Regions from separate parts of the Weissella sp. MSCH1 genome, predicted to be linked through region 1. Evidence: predicted binding sites of a transcription regulator. Region 1 holds the regulator's gene; each other region holds the start of a gene.
The links. Region 1 encodes HrcA, which represses chaperone genes, less so after heat shock. Its sites were predicted from a motif close to TTAGCACTCNNNNNNNNNGAGTGCTAA; they were not measured.
Positions count from the first base shown of each region.

Region 1 (6,567 bases):
GTAGTTGAGGTGAAGTGATGGACACAAGTTATACAACGATTGCTTTGAAATTGGCAATCGGGATTATCGGTTTGATTATCCAAATTAATATTTTAGGTAAGGGTAACTTGGCGCCAATTTCAGCGATGGACCAAGTTCAAAATTATGTTTTGGGTGGGATTATTGGTGGTGTTATTTATAATTCAGATATTACGGCACTGCAATTTGTCTTAGTCCTGATTGTTTGGACATTTTTAGTCTTGCTCCTTAAGTTCTTGAAAGAACACAATTACTGGGTCAAGCGGGTGATCGATGGGGCGCCAGTCACGGTAATAAAGAACGGTGAGGTTGATGTGGCCACAACGATGCGGGTCGGTCTGTCGGCTAGTGAGTTGATGTTTAAGCTACGCGCTGCTGGCGTTGATGAGGTTCAGGTAGTACGTCGAGCAATTCTAGAGCAAAATGGCCAACTGACGATTATCAAATATGGCGAGGAAACGATTAAGTATCCACTTATCCAGGATGGTCAAGCCAATTACGATCTATTAGAAGTTTTGGATAAAGACATCGACTGGTTACGCGAAGAAGTTGCTAAGCAAACGAAGGGTGATGTGGAAGATATTTATTTGGGTGAGTTCATTCATGGTAAAGTGATTTTGCATCCGTTTGCAAAATAAACAATTTAGGCCTGTGAGAATCGGAACTGATATTCTCGCAAAAATATCCAGGCATCGTCACAAAACACCTGCAAAAAATCCGGAATTCTGTAATGGTCGTTTGGTTTGTAACATACAAGTAATAAAAGGCGCGGATTTGAAACTTTCACTTTAACCGGCTGTCACTATAACTCGATACACTAAGTAAAGTCGAATTAGTAAAAACGAGTCCGACGCAGATATGCGTCGTGAATACAGAACAGTCTGTTGATAAGAATGGGGTTTAAATTCGGATATGATTAGTAATAAAGCGAAATTAGTATTGGCAACAACTGCAGCGATGGCCGGTTTGGCAATCGCAAACACAACACAATTTGAGACGACAGCTAGTGCTGCAACAGTGCAAGGTTCAGGATACTTGAATGACGGTACTGGTTGGTACTGGTTTGAGAATGGCCAACGCTACACAGGTTTCCGCTTCTACATGGGTGCTTACTACTGGTTCCAAGATGGCGTGCGTCAAGAAAACTCATGGGAGAGTGCTTGGGGCATGAGCTACTACGTTGGGGCTGACGGACGCGCTGTGCAAGGTGTTAACGAAATTAACGGCGTTAACTACGATTTTGGTAACAATGGCACGTTCTTCTCACGTGGCAAGGCCAATGGTTACGTCGCAACACCATCAGGTTGGTTGTGGATGCAAAACGGTTACCGTTACACAGGTTTCCAATTCTACATGGGCACATATTACTGGTTCCAAAACGGGGCTCGTATCCAAAATTCATGGGAGAATGCCTGGGGCATGACGTATTACGTTGATAACGTTGGTCGTGCTGTGCAAGGTTTGCAAACAATTGGTGGCAAGCAATACTTCTTCGGTAATGATGGGACGTTCTTCTTGCGTAAGAACACGAAGTTCACGGCTAATGGGGCAAACTATTCAGCTGATGCAAACGGTGTTGTAACCAAGCTTTCATCTGGCTCTGTTAAGGATCAAATGATGGGCTTTGCACAAGCTTGGCACGGTTGGGATTCAACGCAACAATACTACCTTGATTTGTTGATTAACTACGAATCAGGTTGGAATGTAAATGCACGCAATGGTCAATACGTGGGCTTGTTCCAAACGACTGGAATCTACGACATGTCAGTCGAAGGGCAAGCTAAGGTTGGTTTGGCATACATTGCTAATCGTTACGGTAACCCACAAGGTGCTTGGAATCACATTCAAGCAATTGGTTGGTACTAATAAATATAAACAGTTAAAAGGACTGAGTCATTTGATGGCTCAGTCCTTTTTGCTAGGTCGTATTTGATGCGTACGTGAGCGTTTTAGCACTCTTTAATTAAAAGTGCTAAAGGTGTTGACAAGTGTTTGCATGGTGTGTATTATAATATGTGTTAGCACGAAGTGATAGAGAGTGCTAAGAGAGGTATAGCGTATGTTAACAGAACGGCAGCGGTTAATTCTAGCCGCGATAATTCAAGATTACGCAAAAACCGGTAAAGCTGTTGGATCAAAGTCTTTGCTTGAACAATTGGGGTTGGCAGTTAGTTCGGCTACTGTCCGAAATGAAATGGCTTCGTTGGAAGAGCAGGGATTGCTACAAAAAGAACATACATCTTCTGGCCGGGTGCCATCGCAACGGGGTTATCGCTATTATGTCGATAAGTTAATGCGACGGCGTCAGTTGTCAGAAGCTGTGCACCAATCGTTGGAACGGGTATTTAGCCGTAACTTCCAACAAATTGATGATCTGGTGCAACAAATGGTTACTGAGATGGCAAACCTAACAGGTTACACGGTGATTGCATTGAAGCCGGAATCAGTTGACACGCGATTGTCGGGATTCCGGTTGGTGCCTGTCGATGGCCAGCAAATTATGGCGATTATCGTGACGAACGATGGACAGGTAACGAGTCAGAGTTTTAGACTACCCGAGGGAATGGATGTACATGGCTTAGATGACATGGTGCGTTACATTAATCAAACATTGGTTAACCAACCAATTGTTGATGTGCTACGAACACTTTCTGGCGATTTACCATTGAAAATGGAGCGAACAATTCGAACGCCGGTTGCTTTTTTGCAACTGTTTGGTGATGTGTTGGCACGCTCCATCCGTGATAAGGTTTTCGTTGGTGGTCGTTTGAATTTGATGGACTTTACGGTTGATACCAATTTGCAAGAAGTTAAGCAACTGTATCAATTACTGGATGCACCGACCGCCATGCGTCACGTCGTTGGCAACGCGAATGATGGTGTGATGGTACAAATTGGGGATGAGAATGGGAACAGCCTGTTGTCACCTTACAGTTTGGTATCAGCAACCTATCGTGTACCGCAACATGGTGTAGGGGCAGTTGCCATTCTAGGTCCAACATCGATGATGTACGCCGATATGGTCGAATTAGTTGATGTATATCGTACCGCGTTATCACAACAATTATTAGAATATTACCGATAGAAAAGAGGTGTTAGCATGGCAGAAGATAAGCAGACTCCTGAAGAAGAAGTTGAAGAAACGGTTGAGACACCGGATGTTGACACCGAAACAACCGAAGCGGTCGAAATCGACCCAATGGTTGCGATGGAAGCTAAGGTTGCAGAAGCGGAAGATAAGTACTTGCGTGCCCACGCCGAGATGCAAAACATGCAAACACGTTTTGCAAAGGAACAAGCACAAGCAGTTAAGTACGCGAGCCAAAAGTTGGCAAAGTCAGTTTTGCCTGCTTTGGATAACTTGGAACGTGCGTTGCAAGTAGAAGCTGACGACGATGCGGCTAAGCAAATTAAGACGGGTGTCGAAATGGTCTATAAGACATTGGCATCTGCCTTGGAAGATAATGACATCAAGGCCGTTGGGGCCGAAGGTGAACCATTTGATCCTAACTTCCACCAAGCAATCCAATCTGTACCGGCTGATGAGGATCACCCGGCAGATACGATTGCCCAGGTTCTTCAAAAGGGTTATGTCTTGGCGGACCGTGTGATTCGTCCAGCGATGGTAGCTGTTTATAACTAAACAACTATTCACTTACTATTAAAAATAAAAATTGATCAATAAGAGGTAAAAACATTATGTCAAAGATCATTGGAATTGATTTGGGAACAACAAATTCAGCTGTTGCCGTTTTGGAAGGTGGCCAACCAAAGGTTATCACTAACCCAAACGGTGGTCGTACGACGCCATCAGCTGTTTCATTTAAGAACGGCGAGACGCAAGTCGGTGATACTGCTAAGCGTCAAGCTATCACAAACCCTGACACGATTTTGTCAATCAAGTCACACATGGGTGAAGCTGGTTACAAGGTAACGGTTGATGGCAAGGACTACACGCCACAAGAAATTTCAGCCATTATCTTGCAATACATCAAGAAGTACGCTGAAGATTACCTTGGTGAGACGGTTGATAAGGCTGTTATCACGGTACCTGCTTACTTTAACGATGCGCAACGTCAAGCAACTAAGGATGCTGGTAAGATTGCCGGCTTGGAAGTTGAGCGTATCATCAACGAGCCAACGGCCGCTGCTTTGGCATACGGTTTGGACAAGTTGGAGAACGACGAAAAGGTCCTTGTTTATGACTTGGGTGGTGGAACGTTTGACGTTTCTATCCTTGAGTTGGGTGATGGTGTTTTCGAAGTTTTGTCAACAAATGGTGACACACACCTTGGTGGTGACGACTTTGACCAAAAGGTTATTGACTGGTTGGCCGATAACTTCAAGGCTGAAAATGGGGTTGATTTGAAGGCTGACAAGTTGGCCTTGCAACGTTTGAAGGATGCTGCAGAGACGGCAAAGAAGACGTTGTCATCAGCAACTGAAGCGCAAATTGATTTGCCATTTATTACGGCAACCGAAGCTGGTCCATTGCACTTGCAAACGACTTTGACGCGTGCCCAATTCAACCAATTGACGGCTGACTTGGTAAAGCGTGCGGAAGAGCCTGTTCGTCAAGCTTTGAAGGATGCTGGTTTGTCAATCAACGACATCGACAAGGTTATCTTGAACGGTGGTTCAACGCGTATTCCTGCTGTGCAAGAGTCTGTTAAGGCTTTGACTGGCAAGGAGCCTGATCACTCAATTAACCCTGACGAAGCGGTTGCTTTGGGTGCCGCTGTGCAAGGTGGTGTGATTACTGGTGACGTTAAGGACGTTGTTTTGCTTGATGTGACGCCATTGTCATTGGGTATCGAAACGATGGGTGGTGTGTTCACGAAGTTGATCGACCGCAACACGACGATTCCTACGTCAAAGTCACAAGTGTTCTCAACGGCCGCTGATAACCAACCAGCTGTTGATATCCACGTTTTGCAAGGTGAGCGTTCAATGGCTGCCGATAACAAGACGTTGGGTCGCTTCCAATTGACTGATATTCCTGCTGCACCACGTGGTGTACCACAAATCGAAGTTAAGTTTGACATCGACCGTAACGGTATCGTTTCTGTTTCTGCTAAGGATTTGGGAACGAACAAGGAGCAAAAGATTACCATCCAAAGCTCTGGTTCATTGTCAGACGAAGAAATTGAGCGTATGATGAATGACGCGAAGGCTAACGAAGAGGCTGACAAGAAGCGCAAGGAAGAAGTTGACTTGCGTAACGATGTTGACCAATTGATCTTCCAATCAGAAAAGACATTGGAAGAGGTTGGCGACAAGTTGCCTGATACGGACAAGAAGCCAGTTGAAGATGCGGTTGCTGAGTTGAAGACTGCTAAGGAAGCCGACAACTTGGACGACATGAAGACGAAGAAGGAAGCTTTGGAAAAGGTTGCACAGGAATTGGCTGTTAAGTTGTATCAACAAGCTGCTCCTGAGCAAGGTGCCCAAGCTGCTGACGGTGCTTCATCAAGTGATGACAACACGGTCGATGGTGACTTCGAAGACGTTTCTGACGATAAGAAGTAATTTAAAAAATTAAATTCCTAGTCTGTGCATTTTCCTACCAGTTACAGATTAGACACAAAGCGAGGTGCGAGCCTCGCTTTGTGATACATATTGAGATAATGATGGAGGTTGGCCTCATGAATAACACGGAGCTATACGAACGTTTGGGCGTGGATAAGAACGCCTCACAAGATGAGATTAAGAAGGCTTACCGCAAGCTATCAAAGAAGTACCACCCTGATTTGAACCATGAAGACGGGGCTGAACAAAAGTACAAGGATGTGCAAGAAGCATACGAGACCCTTGGTGACGAGCAAAAACGTGCCATGTACGATCAATACGGGGCAACTGACGGTCAAGCCGGTGGCTTTGGTGGTCAAGGTGGCTTTGGTGGCTTCGGTGGTGGCCAATACGGTGACTTCTCTGATTTGGGTGATATTTTCAGTCAAATGTTTGGTGGCGGTTTCCAAGATCCAAACCGTCCACGTAAGGGACAAGACTTGCAATACCGCATGAACTTGACGTTTGAAGAAGCTGTGTTTGGTAAAGAAACAACAATTTCATACACGCGTTCAACGGATAATGGTGGTCAAGAAAGCAAGGAGTTGAAAGTTACGGTGCCTGCAGGTGTCGAGAACGGTCAGCAAATGCGTTTGTCTGGGCAAGGTGAAGCCGGTTACAACGGGGGCCCATACGGTGATTTGTTTGTGGTCTTCCGCGTTGAAGCGTCAAAGGATGGCTTTGAACGTGATGGCGGCACGATTTATTCACGTGTGCCAATCGATTATGCAACAGCTGTCTTGGGTGGCGAAATTGAAGTGAAGACGGTTAATGGTTTGAAGAAGTTGAAGGTGCCCGCCGGTACGCCAACTGAAGCAAACTTCCGTCTTCGTGGCCAAGGAGCGCCATTTATGCGCGGTGGCCAAGGTGATCACATCGTTACGATTTACGTTGATGTGCCTAAGAAGTTGAATAAGGACCAAAAGAAGGCGCTTGAGGCATTCCAAGCAGCAATGACTGGTGAGCACAAGAAGGGCTTCT
Region 1 is NZ_JBJMBA010000045.1:139,731-146,297, reverse strand. It holds gene ACJ28U_RS10260 (DUF3290 family protein) at 1-18, shown strand, start outside; gene ACJ28U_RS10255 (DUF421 domain-containing protein) at 18-656, shown strand; gene ACJ28U_RS10250 (1,4-beta-N-acetylmuramidase) at 931-1,884, shown strand; gene hrcA (heat-inducible transcriptional repressor HrcA) at 2,078-3,103, shown strand; gene grpE (nucleotide exchange factor GrpE) at 3,119-3,661, shown strand; gene dnaK (molecular chaperone DnaK) at 3,718-5,547, shown strand; gene ACJ28U_RS10230 (DnaJ C-terminal domain-containing protein) at 5,664-6,567, shown strand, end outside.

Region 2 (6,567 bases), on a different contig from region 1:
CGAAAATCGGGTCACGATGGTGGAAGTGTTTGAACACTTTGGCAATTTGTTCCGGGTTGATACGTATGATTCACGTGGCTTTATTAGCCGCCAACAATATATCGACCCAGATGGTACCCCTAATACAAATGTGTTTGTGGACCGTCAAGGCCGCCCGGTGATTGAAGAGTTTTTGCGTCGTAAAGGGCCTCGGATGTCTGAAACGATGCTGATGAACCGTCAACACATTGATGCGCAAAATCAATTGGCCGATAATGCGCGCATGTCAGGCCAACCGTTTGAAGCTAAGCCGTTTGAGGCACCGCAATTTGTTAATTTTATGGCGGGCTATCGTTTGATTAAGCGCAACGGAATGACGTATATTTTTGATTCATTTGATGAATTGACGGCTGAGTTCGTGAATGATTTAAATAATGATTTTTATTCAGAGGATCACCCAAATGTCTTCATTATGGATCGAACGACGGCGGCTGATGAAGTGTTGTTGCACATGGATCGACCAGCTTATATCGGGTTCCATTTGCACAACTTGCATGCGTCGGATACCCGTGATGTCATGACGACAGATGAAAATAACAACTATGAGTTTGATTTCATGCACATGAATGACTATCATGCGATTATTTCAGCGATGCCACGTCAAACGGCTGACGTGGTGGCACGTTATGCGCCAAAAGCAACGCCGTTTACCATTCCAGTGGGGGTTGTCCCAGCTGAAATTCGTGAAGCAAACCGTGTACCGATGGCTGAGCGTGAACCAAATTCAGTCTTGATGATTGTGCGTCGAGCACCAGACAAGCGTCCCGCTGCGGTAGCAGAAGCTCTGATGATTGCGAACCAAAAGCAACCGGGATTGAATGCGCACTTAGATGTTTATGGGTACTTTGATAACACTGGTAACAATAAGACCAACAAGGACTTGATTAACTTGTTCGATAAGTATGGACTCCCAAAGCCAACGATGCTGAATGAAAAGGGCGAAGAGACAACTGATATTAATGAAGTCCGCCGTTTGGATTCACCAGTTGTGACCTTGCATGACTACGTTACGGATCGTGACGAGCTGTACGCTATTCACCGTTCACACCAAGTATATGGTCTGGCTTCAATGATGGAAGGGTTCAACATTTCAATGATGGAAGCCATGTCAAATGGGTTGCCAGGTGTATCGACGAATGTGAATTACGGACCTAATGATCTGATTATCGATGGTGAGAATGGCTATTTGACAGCCTGGGCACCAGAAGGTCAAGAAGATGAATTTGTTTCTGAAATGGCCGATCGCTTCCTTGAATTATTCAATGATCCACAAAAGTTACAAGCCTTCTCAGATGCGGCTTATGATCACAGTGACCGTTATTACGAGGAAAACGTGTGGCAAGCTTGGCAAGGATTGCTAGATGATGCCAACAAGCGCTGGCCAGCGATGGCAGCTCAGGCTCCGGCGCTATCAAATGTTGGGGTTGGTGAAGGCGGTACAACGATGACGGCTTACACCCTCGGGCAACGATCGGATGAAGTGACAATTAATGGTGTTGCAGGTGTCACTTACTTTGCAGCGAATTAAGGAGAGCAGTGATGAACTTATATATTGATAATTCAGATTTGCCAACGCTTGATGTTAACGTGGCTGCACGTGTAAAAGAGGATCGTGCAGCGGGCAATGATGCAAAAATTGTTGTACGTGGGTATTACCCAGATCAACATATGCACTTGGTTAATCACGGTTTAACGGATCAAGATTTGTTGAATATGTATGATGTGTTTCAAAAGGCAACTGATGTGGACCCTAAGATGGTTCACTACCGACACAATCCGCAAATCGATAAGACGCGTTACCACTTGGATGGGATTGATTGGGGAATGGCGCAAGCCCGTCGTTTTGGCACAACTTACGGTCGCAATGTAATTGATGTGGAGTTGTTTGCCGGCAATCCAGGCGGTCGTTCATCAATGTTGCATTACATTGACCGACTAGACAATGTTGCTGTGACGGATATTTGGGACTGGCGTGGCTTTAAGTCAGCGACTCGTTATTACCAAACGAACGGGAATATCTCAAACATTATTTTCTATACGCCAACAGGGGATGTTGCTGCACGAGCATCATTTATGTGGCAGCACATTGAAGGTAAGCCGAATAATGAATGGCCACTTGTCCAAACATCATTGGAAGTTATGGACTACGATGGTCAACATCTCTGGTTTGAGAGTGAAATGCATGCTTGGGAGTACTTTATTCAGCACGAAAAGCAGAAGCAAGGTGTCGTTTTCCAGTAATCTACTCTTTTTAGCGTAATATGGTATACACTTTCAATGAGATTAACATGGGTAAGTTAGTCGAACAGAGAAAGGGGTTAGAATATCATGAAGCGCTTTATAGTGGTTGCGTTGATTGTATTCGGTTTTAGTTTGGTAGGTGGCACAGCGTTTGGTGATGAAACGGCGGTTAGTCGGGTGACGGCAAGTCAGTCGACTGCTGATGGTGCGAAGGTCGCCAGTGCGCAACTGGATGATGGCGCAGCGGTCCAATACCAAACGCACGATGAAGTGCAAGCGATGAAGGCCGGTAATCAAACCAATCATACGTTGGCGGGTTACACATGGCTTGGTCTGGTGATGGTTGCCGTCACAACGATTGGTGGATTAGTCTGGCAATCATTCCGACGGGAGATCAGACAGGCAGACTAAAATAGCAAGGATAATTCCGGGGTAGTCTTTTGACTATCGCGGAATTTTTTGCGTTTTCTGTTACACTAGATAAAGAGATTTAGGCAATGCCCTGGATGCGGGGTGTTGAGACGGAGATATATAATCATGATTATTTTACAAGCAAGTAACGTTGCTCGCCGTTTTAGCGGGGTAACGTTCTTTGAAAACATATCAATGCAGATTCAAGATAAAGGTCGGGTTGGCTTGGTCGGGCGTAATGGTGCTGGTAAGTCAACGCTTTTGAAGATGCTAATTGGTGAAACACAACCTGATGAGGGAACTGTTTCAATGAAAAAAGGCATCAAGCTTGCCTATTTAGCACAGAATTCAGGTTTGGACTCTGATTTGTCTGTTTACAATGAGATGTTAACGGCATTTGACCGGGTTATTTCGTTGGAAAAGAAGATGCGTGATATGGAAGCTAAAATCGCATCAGCAACAGATTACGAAAGTGATGAGTACACGAGTTTGTTGTCGGCGTATGATCAAGCACAACACGATTTCAATGAAATGAATGGTTACGGGTATGAAGCAACTATTCGATCGGTATTGCATGGATTTGGCTTTGACGAATCATTCTATGATCAAAAAATTTCATCGCTATCTGGTGGTCAGCGCACGCGTTTGGCGATTGCGAAGCAGTTGCTGGAGACGCCTGATTTGCTAATCTTGGACGAGCCAACGAACCACTTGGATATGCAAACGTTGTCGTGGTTGGAGCAATATCTGCAAAACTACCAGGGGGCATTGTTGATCGTTTCCCACGACCGTTACTTCTTGGATCGCGTCGTGAACGAGATATATGACATGCACTCAGGGGTATTGGACCACTATACGGGTAATTACTCGCGCTTTATGGAACTAAAGGCCGCCAAGGTGCTGCAAGAACAGAAGGCGTTTGATAAGCAACAAGAAGAGATTGCCAAGCTGGAAGACTTCGTGAACCGTAACATTGTCCGCGCGTCAACGACGAAGCGAGCCCAGTCACGACGTAAGCAGTTGGAACGCATGGAACGCTTAGAAGCACCTAAGAACGAAACGGGTGTTGCTCATATCCAATTTTCAGCTGACGAAGAGTCTGGTAATGAAGTAATGCGCGTCAACGAAGTGAAGTTAGGATATGACTTAACGAATATCTTGGCTGAGCACGTTAATATTGATGTGGACAAGCAACATGCAGTGGCGTTGGTTGGACCAAACGGAATCGGTAAGTCAACGTTGATTAAGACGATTTTGGGGAAGCTACCCTTGATTGCAGGCACAATCAAAATGGGTGCGAATGTTGAGGTTGGTTATTATGACCAAGAGCAGCAAACTTTGGACCCAAAGAAGTCCGTTTTGAATACGATTTGGGATGAACACCCAACAATGCCAGAACGCGATGTGCGCTCAATTTTGGGTTCATTTATGTTCTCGGGTGAATCGGTGGATAAGATTGTGTCAGCACTTTCGGGTGGTGAACGCGCGCGTTTGTTGCTAACGAAGTTGTCATTGCAACATGCAAACTTTTTGATTCTTGACGAGCCAACTAATCACTTGGATATTGATTCGCGCGAAGTGCTTGAGACAGCGTTAAATGAGTTTAACGGCACGATTTTCTTTGTTTCGCACGACCGTTACTTCATTAACGCTGTGGCGACCGAGGTGGTTGAATTATCACCAAACGGTACGCGTTTCTTTGATGGTGATTACGATTACTACTTGGAGAAGACGGCTGGCGAACAAGCGGAATCGCACCGGGCTAAGGCCAGTTTTGAAACGACGGAAGAGTTCAAAGAAGCGTCAGCAGCGCCGATTGAGAACTTGAGTCGTGAAGAACGCAAGGAGCGTCAGAAAGAACAGCGCAAACTTGAACGGGCAGTGTCAGCAGCTGAAGAAGAAATGGAAACGTTGAATACCAAGCGAGATGCACTGAACGCAGAGTTAAATGATCCAGCCAATGGTGCTGACTTGGGTAAGTTGACGGACTTGTCTAAGGAGATCGCTGCGTTGGATGCACAATTAGCAACAGTCGAGGAACAATGGACTGAAGCAAGCATGGCACTGGAAGAATTTAATGATTAAGACAAAAAGTCTCGGCGGGAATCGTCGAGACTTTTTGTCTTGTCCGGGTAAATAATTGCACAAAATTTGTTGCAAAAATATCTCAGTGTGCTATTATTAGTTATGTTGATTAGCACTTAACAAAAGAGAGTGCTAAAAATTATAATTGCCTATGGAGGTCATATAACATGTTGAAGCCTTTGGGAGATCGTGTTGTTTTGCAAGTTGAAGAAGCACCTGAGCAATCAGTTGGTGGCATTTTGCTTGCGTCAAACGCTCAAGAAAAGTCAGTTACCGGAACGGTTGTTGCTGTTTCAACGCAATCAGTTGGTGACTTGACGGCCCCAGCTGCAGTGAAGGAAGGTGATCAAGTCATCTTTGATAAGTATGCTGGCTCAGAAGTGACGGTTGACGGTGTCGACTACTTGGTCGTACACGAGAAGGATATCGTTGCGGTTCTTTAATTTACAAAACACAGATAATTAAACTATTAAAATAGAGGGTGAATAAATCATGGCTAAGGACATTAAGTTTGCTGAAGATGCACGCGCTAAGATGCAAGCCGGCGTTGATAAGCTTGCAAATACAGTTAAGACGACGATTGGTCCTAAGGGACGTAACGTTGTGATTGAACAAAGCTACGGCGCACCAACTATTACGAATGATGGTGTGACAATCGCTAAGTCAATCGAATTGGAAGATCACTTTGAAGACATGGGTGCAAAGTTGGTTGCTGAGGTTGCTTCAAAGACCAATGACATCGCTGGTGATGGTACGACGACGGCCACTGTTTTGACACAAGCTATCATTAACGAAGGTTTGAAGAATGTGACAGCCGGTGCTAACCCAGTTGGTGTGCGTCGCGGAATTGAATTGGCAACGGATGCGGCTGTTAAGTCATTGCACGACATGTCAAAGACGGTGTCAACGAAGGAAGAAATTGCGCAAATCGCATCAATTTCAGCTGCTAACCCAGAAGTGGGTGAGTTGATTGCCGAGGCAATGGAGAAGGTTGGTAACGACGGCGTTATCACCATCGAAGAGTCAAAGGGGATTGAGACAACGTTGGATGTTGTTGAAGGGATGCAATTTGACCGCGGTTACATGTCACAATACATGGTAACGGACACGGACAAGATGGAAGCCGCTTTGGACAACCCATACATTTTGATTACGGACAAGAAGATTGCTAACATTCAAGAAATCTTGCCAATGTTGCAAAGTGTTGTCGAGCAAGGTCGTGCTTTGTTGATCATTGCTGATGATATTACGGGTGAAGCTTTGCCAACGTTGGTCTTGAACAAGATGCGTGGTACGTTTAACGTGGTTGCTGTTAAGGCCCCTGGCTTCGGTGACCGTCGCAAGGCCCAATTGGAAGACATTGCCATCTTGACGGGTGGTACAGTGATTACCGAAGATCTTGGTTTGAACTTGAAGGACGTTACAATTGCCCAACTTGGTCAAGCTGCTAAGGTTACGGTCTCAAAGGATAACACGACGATTGTTGAAGGTGCTGGTAACAAGGATGCCATCGCTGAGCGTGTTAACTTGATTAAGGGTCAAATTGCTGAGACAACGTCAGACTTTGATCGTGAGAAGTTGCAAGAGCGTTTGGCTAAGTTGGCCGGTGGTGTTGCTGTTATCAACGTCGGTGCCGCAACTGAAACTGAGTTGAAGGAGCGCAAGTACCGGATTGAAGACGCCTTGAATGCGACACGTGCCGCTGTTGAAGAAGGATTCGTTGCCGGTGGTGGAACTGCTTTGGTTAACGCAATCCCTGCTGTTGCTGCCTTGTCTGAGGACGGGGATGTG
Region 2 is NZ_JBJMBA010000044.1:70,117-76,683, reverse strand. It holds gene ACJ28U_RS09220 (glycosyltransferase) at 1-1,567, shown strand, start outside; gene ACJ28U_RS09215 (glycosyl transferase) at 1,579-2,280, shown strand; gene ACJ28U_RS09210 (hypothetical protein) at 2,368-2,691, shown strand; gene ACJ28U_RS09205 (ABC-F family ATP-binding cassette domain-containing protein) at 2,818-4,776, shown strand; gene ACJ28U_RS09200 (co-chaperone GroES) at 4,944-5,219, shown strand; gene groL (chaperonin GroEL) at 5,269-6,567, shown strand, end outside.
Region 2: ACJ28U_RS09200 (co-chaperone GroES) is a predicted target of HrcA. The motif match lies at 4,886-4,912, and genes of this name have one in related genera.

Region 3 (6,567 bases), on a different contig from region 1:
CAGGTGATTTGGTCAGTAAATATATTGACTGATGCAGTTGATGAAGCTAAATTCGAGGCCGCTTATATTGATGTGGTGGATGCCTGGGGTGGCTTTGCAGAAGTGATGTACTATTCATTGCAACATGATCGTCAAGTTGATTTGGCGCGTGGCCTTAAACGATTGGTACCCTTAATTGCGATGGTTGCGGGTTACGAAGCGACCGTGTGTGACCAAGTTGTTGCGACACATACCTTAACGGCCGAACAGCGGGATGAATTGCGCGATCGTATTTTACAACAAATAAACCAAGAGAATAATTAAGGAAAACCCTTTGGCTGTTACTTGGCAGCTGAAGGGTTTTTGTTTGACCTGCTAAAAAGTTAGTGATAAAGTTATCAATAAGCATTACTTGGTATGCGTACAGGAAAAAGAAAGTTGGGGTATTAATCATGAAATACGACGTTATTTTTATTGGTAGTGGTCATGCTGCTTGGCACGGTGCACAAGAATTGGCACGTGCAGGTAAGCGCGTTGCGTTAATCGAGCAGGAGAAAGTGTCTGGTACATGTACCAATTTTGGCTGCAATGCTAAAATTTTGCTCGATGGACCGGCGGAATTGTTACATCACTTGCACAATTACCACGGTATTGGGATGAACGATGCGGTGAACATTGTTTGGCCTGAATTGATGGCCTACAAGCACCAAGTTATTGATCCAATGGATGAAGCGATGGCGCAAATTTTGGCAGTCGATGGCATTGATATTATTTTTGGGCACGCATCATTTGTTGATGAACACACGATTACGGTTAATGACGACATGTACACGGCTGATAATTTTGTGTTGGCGATGGGGCAACGACCAGCCAAGCTGCCAGTTGCGGGTACTGAATTAACGCATGACAGCAAGGATTTCTTAGATTTGCCAGAAATGCCTAAGTCAATGATTATGATTGGAGCTGGCTTTATCGGGATGGAGTTTGCGTCGATTGCGCAAGCTGCCGGTAGCGATGTCACGATTGTTGAATATGCTGACCGGGCATTGGCTAATTTTGATGCAGACTACACCAACCGAGTAGTTGAATTGATGACGGCTAAAGGCATTAAATTTGCGTTTAATAATGCGGTTGAACAGATTTCACAAGACGGTGACGTGTTCAGTGTGAAAACGGCACAAGGCAACACCTTCCAAGCGGACATGGTCTTTGATACAACTGGCCGCGTACCAAATACCGACGATATGAATTTAGCGTCAATTGGCGTTGAGACTAATCGTGGCGGTGTCGTTGTGAATGATCACATGCAAACGACGGTGACGCATATTTACGCCAGTGGTGATGTCGTTGCGAAGACAACGCCACGTTTGACGCCAACGGCTACATTTGAGTCATTGTATATTGCGGACGTTTTGTTAGGTCAAACAACCGCAGCGATTGCATATCCAGCAGTGCCATCAGTGACGTTTACGTTGCCACGAATGGCGCAAATTGGGGTATCAACTGCTGAAGCGGCTGACTCAGATGAGTATAATGTCTATGATATTAACTTTGCACAATTGGGAATGTTTGCCAGCCATCACGACACGGAAGCCAAAGTGAAGATTGTGTTGAACCAACAAAAACAGTTGGTCGGGGCTGCATTGATTGGGGATGCAGCGCCGGAACTTGTGAATACGTTGGTGCCAATTATCAACCATAAGTACACGAAGGCGGACTTGAATAAGACGATTTATGCCTTTCCAACACCGTCAGCGATGTTGCCGATGTTGTTGGCTAATTTCTTAGCATAATAAGTTTACATAGAAAGCTCGGTGAGAACCGGGCTTTTTAATTTGAGAATAACTATTTTTTAACGAGCGGTTAAGTATATGTTATTAAGTGAATTAGTATACATAAGTATGATTAACGAGATGCATAAATGTCGGTTAAAAAATGGAAGGAATGAAGTAGGGATGCTAGAAAAGATTATGGCAGTGTGTAAGTCAAAGTGGGTGTTGGGGTTATTGGTAGTTGGCGTGTCGGCTTCAGCTGCCGTAGCGGCTTCGGCTGCGGTTTCCGGTTGGAATGGTGCAACTAATATGAATACGGTTAATCAGGTGCTTGGCCAATTGGATGGTATGTTGACGAACCGTGAGAATCAGGTAAAGCAACTTAAAGCAGACCTGAAGGATGCGGACGCAACGATTGCAACGTTGACGCAACAACGCGACGCTGCGAATGCGAAGTTAGCGACGGCACAACAGGATTTGTCAGCAGCACAACAAGCCGTGGCATCATTAACAAGTCAATTGAATCAGGCTAAAACTGAAAATGACAGCTTACGTGGTCAATTGGATGAAAAGATAAAAGAAATTCAACAAAAAATTGCGGATGGTAACCGTCAAGTTGAATTGAAGCAACAAGAAGTTGATCGTTTAAGTGCGCAGGTTGGCAGTTTAAATGGGCAATTGGGTAATTTGCAGAACCAATTGACGAACGTCACGAATCAATATAATGATTTGCAACATGCATCACACGCGCAAATTAGTTCGCTATCATCAGAAGTTGATGATTTACGTAATCAATTACGGGCGGCTGAACAAGATGCGCAAAATACAGCGGATAATGCACAGAATATTTTGGCAAAGCACAACAATACGAACGTCTAAAATGGACATTTTGGATGCAGTTCCTCGCAGATTTTGGGTTAAGTAGTAAACTGATGCTAAGGGGGATGCCAAATGAAAAAATGGATGAGTACAATCATTGCGTTAGTGGCGATAGTTGGCGTTGCATTTGGGCTACATCAGTCGCTGAAATTGAAGCGTGATACAGCAAAGTATACCTATTCTAATGTGCCAACACTCTTCATTCACGGGTATGGTGGCACTTTGAATTCGACGAAAGACTTAGTCCGTGCAGCGGAAAAAGCAGGCGCGGCAAAGAAAATGTTAACGGCGCGTGTTACGAAGGATGGTCAAGTGAAGTTGTCGGGCCATTGGGATAAGAATAAGTACAATCCAATGGTTCAAGTTGTTTTTTCGGACAATCGTAATGCAGATTTTCATACGGATGCGAAATGGATCAAACACGTCATTGTGGCCTTGCAACAGCGCTATGGTATTAAGTCGTTTAATGCGGTCGCCCATTCAATGGGGAATTTGGGGTTGCTGACGTATGAAATGACATATGGTCAGGATAAATCGTTACCGCAATTGCGCAGACAAGTGAATATTGCGGGGCATTTTGATGGCATTCTCGGTTTGGATAAAGAGGTTGCCGATAATACGCTGGATGCACAAGGCAAGCCAACGAAAATGGTATCGTATTATGAATGGTTATTGGCTCATCGGGATAATTATCCTGACCAACAAGTGGCGGTTTTGAATATGTATGGTGATTTACATAATGGTAGCCACTCAGATGGACGTGTCACGACAACGTCAGCGAAGTCGCTGCGTTATCTGTTAGGAAATCGGCCAAAATCGTATCGTGAGAAAGAAATTGTTGGGCCAAATGCACAACATAGTAAGCTACACGAGAATAATCAAGTTGTTAATCGGGAAATGATTAATTTCTTGTGGGGTAAATAAGGGAAAGGGTGGCGTATAAACGTCGCCTTTTTTTACACGTTAAATTAGCACTTATCGATTATGAGTGCTAAAATAATGGTATCGAGGAAATTGCTTTGAAGAATAGTCATGAGGGAGGCTGTTTATTATGGCACAAGAACCATTTGGTTTTTCAAATATTGATGATATTTTTAGGATGATGAATAACGAAGCGGCACGTAATCAAGCTGCACAAATGCGTCAAGGACAGGATCCGCGCGCACAACGGTCGGGTAACGGCGGTAATGGTAAGCGTGGCATGTTAGACCAATACGGGATTAACATGACCGAATTAGCGCGCCAAGGAAAGATTGATCCGGTTATCGGTCGTGATAAAGAAATTGCCCGGGTCATTGAGATTTTGAACCGGCGCACGAAGAATAATCCCGTGTTAATTGGTGAGGCTGGTGTTGGAAAGACTGCCGTTGTCGAAGGACTAGCACAAGCCATCGTTAATGCAAAAGTACCAGCTAAGTTGCAAGGCAAGGAAGTCATTCGTTTGGATATGGTTTCTTTGGTACAAGGGACGAGTATGCGTGGTCAATTTGAAGAGCGCATGCAACAATTAATGACGGAAGTATCTGAACGAGATGATGTCATTATTTTCATTGATGAAATTCACGAAATCATGGGAGCTGGTACGACTGGGGATGGCTCAATGGATGCCGGCAATATTTTAAAGCCGGCATTGGCCCGCGGTGAATTCCAATTAGTTGGTTCAACGACGCTAAACGAGTATCGTAAAATCGAGAAGGATGCGGCGGTCGCCCGTCGTTTCCAAACGGTTCAGGTTAATGAACCGTCAGCGGATGAAGCACTACAAATTTTGCAGGGTATTCGTGGCCGCTATGAAGATTATCACAAGATTAAGTATACGGACGACGCGTTGGCGGCAGCAGTTGACCTTTCAAATCGTTACATTAATGACCGTTTCTTGCCTGATAAGGCCATTGATTTGATTGATGAAGCTGGTTCGCGTAAGAATTTGACGGTGAAGGTTGCTGATCCAGCTGAAATTGAAAAGCAAATGGCAAATGCTGAAAAGCAAAAGCAACGCGCCGTTGATAACGAAGATTTTGAAAAAGCCGGTTACTGGCGTGATCAGGTCAACCAGTTGACGTTGCAACTTGAGGCTGTTAAGCAACAAGCGCCGCAAAATGAGCGGGCGCAACAAGTCACCGTAGCAGATATTCAGCAAATTGTTGAAGAACGGACTGGTATTCCCGTGGGTGAATTGGCCGAGTCTGAGCAAAATCAATTGCGTAATCTTGGGGAACACTTAGCTGCCCATGTTATTGGCCAAAAGGAAGCCACAGATAAGATTGCCCGTGCAATTCGTCGTAATCGTGTCGGATTTAATAAGACTGGTCGACCAATTGGTAGTTTCTTATTTGTTGGACCAACTGGTGTTGGAAAGACGGAAACAGCCAAGCAACTAGCCAAGGAACTATTTGGTTCGTCAGATAATATGATTCGCTTTGATATGTCAGAGTACATGGAAAAACAGTCGGTTTCAAAGCTGATTGGAGCGCCAGCTGGTTACGTCGGATATGAAGAGGCTGGATTACTAACCGAAGCAGTACGCCGCCAACCATATTCATTGGTTTTGCTAGATGAGGTTGAAAAGGCGCACCCAGATGTAATGAATATGTTCTTACAGGTGTTGGATGACGGCCGTTTGACGGACTCGCAAGGTCACGTGGTATCGTTTAAGGATACGATTATCATCATGACATCAAATGCCGGCACGGGTGATAAGACAACGACGGTTGGATTTGGGGCCAGTGCTGGGCAGGCAACGGCTGATTTGCAAGCCAAGTTAGCGCCGTACTTTAAGCCAGAATTCTTGAATCGCTTTGACGACATTGTGTCGTTCAATGCGTTGACCAAGGATGACTTGACGCAAATTGTTGATTTGATGTTGGCTGATATGAATACAGCGATTGCAGTTCAAGGATTACACCTTGATGTCTCACCGGAAGCAACGGAGAAGTTGGTAACGTTAGGCTATAACCCAACGATGGGGGCTCGGCCATTGCGCCGTGTCATCCAAGAGCAATTGGAAGATCGGGTAGCTGATTTCTATTTGGATAATCCAGATGTTAAGCAACTCCAAGCAACCGTTGTTGATGATGCCATTACAGTGACTGCCGAATCGGTAGCGCCCGCAACGGTAACAACAGAAGAGTAAAGAAAAATACCTGATCGGTTATGCCGGTCAGGTATTTTTTGCTTATTTTTTAGTTAAATCAGCGCCGAAGTACTTCTCTGAAAGCTGCTTCATGGTGCCATCTTTTTCTAACTTGCGTTGTGCTTGCGAAATCCGCTTAGCCAATTGCTTATTGTGCTTATTTAGCATTGGTGCAGCCGTTGTTTGGCCTAGCGCATTTGTTACCGTTGCTTGCAAATTGGTCTCAGGGTGGACTTTCTTGTAGGCAGTCCACGAATCTTGTGAATTAAGGACCACATCGGCTTTACCGTTGGCAACTAATTCTAGTTGTTCAGCGAAGCCAGGGGCAGCAACAATTTGAGCACCCGCTTTTTTGGCCGCCTGACTAAAGTTGGAAGAAGTCGTCTCAGCAGCTCGCTTTCCCTTTAAATCAGCGTAAGTTTTGATATCAGACCCCTTCTTGGTAATCAAAACCGACTTCGTGAATAAGTATTCGCGCCCGAATGTGTAGGCTTTTTGTCGCTCAGGTGTAATCGACATATCGTTGTATACGACGTCATATTTCTTAGTATCCAGGCCGGAAATCAAAGAATCAAATTTAGTTTGCACAAAGACGGGCTTCAGTTTGAGCTGCTTTGCCACGTCTTTTGCTAACGCTACTTCAAAGCCAGAAAGTTTACCTGACTTTGTGCGGAATGAAAATGGGGCGAAACCGCCCTCCAAACCGACTGTTAGTTGTCCCTTATGAATAACGTTAAGGTGACCGACTGTTGCAGCACTAGCGTTTACAAACGCTGGCGCTGAACAATGTCCCTGCAGCTAAGC
Region 3 is NZ_JBJMBA010000037.1:15,127-21,693, forward strand. It holds gene ACJ28U_RS04860 (TetR/AcrR family transcriptional regulator) at 1-303, shown strand, start outside; gene ACJ28U_RS04865 (dihydrolipoyl dehydrogenase family protein) at 432-1,772, shown strand; gene ACJ28U_RS04870 (hypothetical protein) at 1,935-2,630, shown strand; gene ACJ28U_RS04875 (alpha/beta hydrolase) at 2,703-3,554, shown strand; gene ACJ28U_RS04880 (ATP-dependent Clp protease ATP-binding subunit) at 3,682-5,763, shown strand; gene ACJ28U_RS04885 (transporter substrate-binding domain-containing protein) at 5,806-6,465, opposite strand.
Region 3: ACJ28U_RS04880 (ATP-dependent Clp protease ATP-binding subunit) is a predicted target of HrcA. The motif match lies at 3,599-3,625, and genes of this name have one in related genera.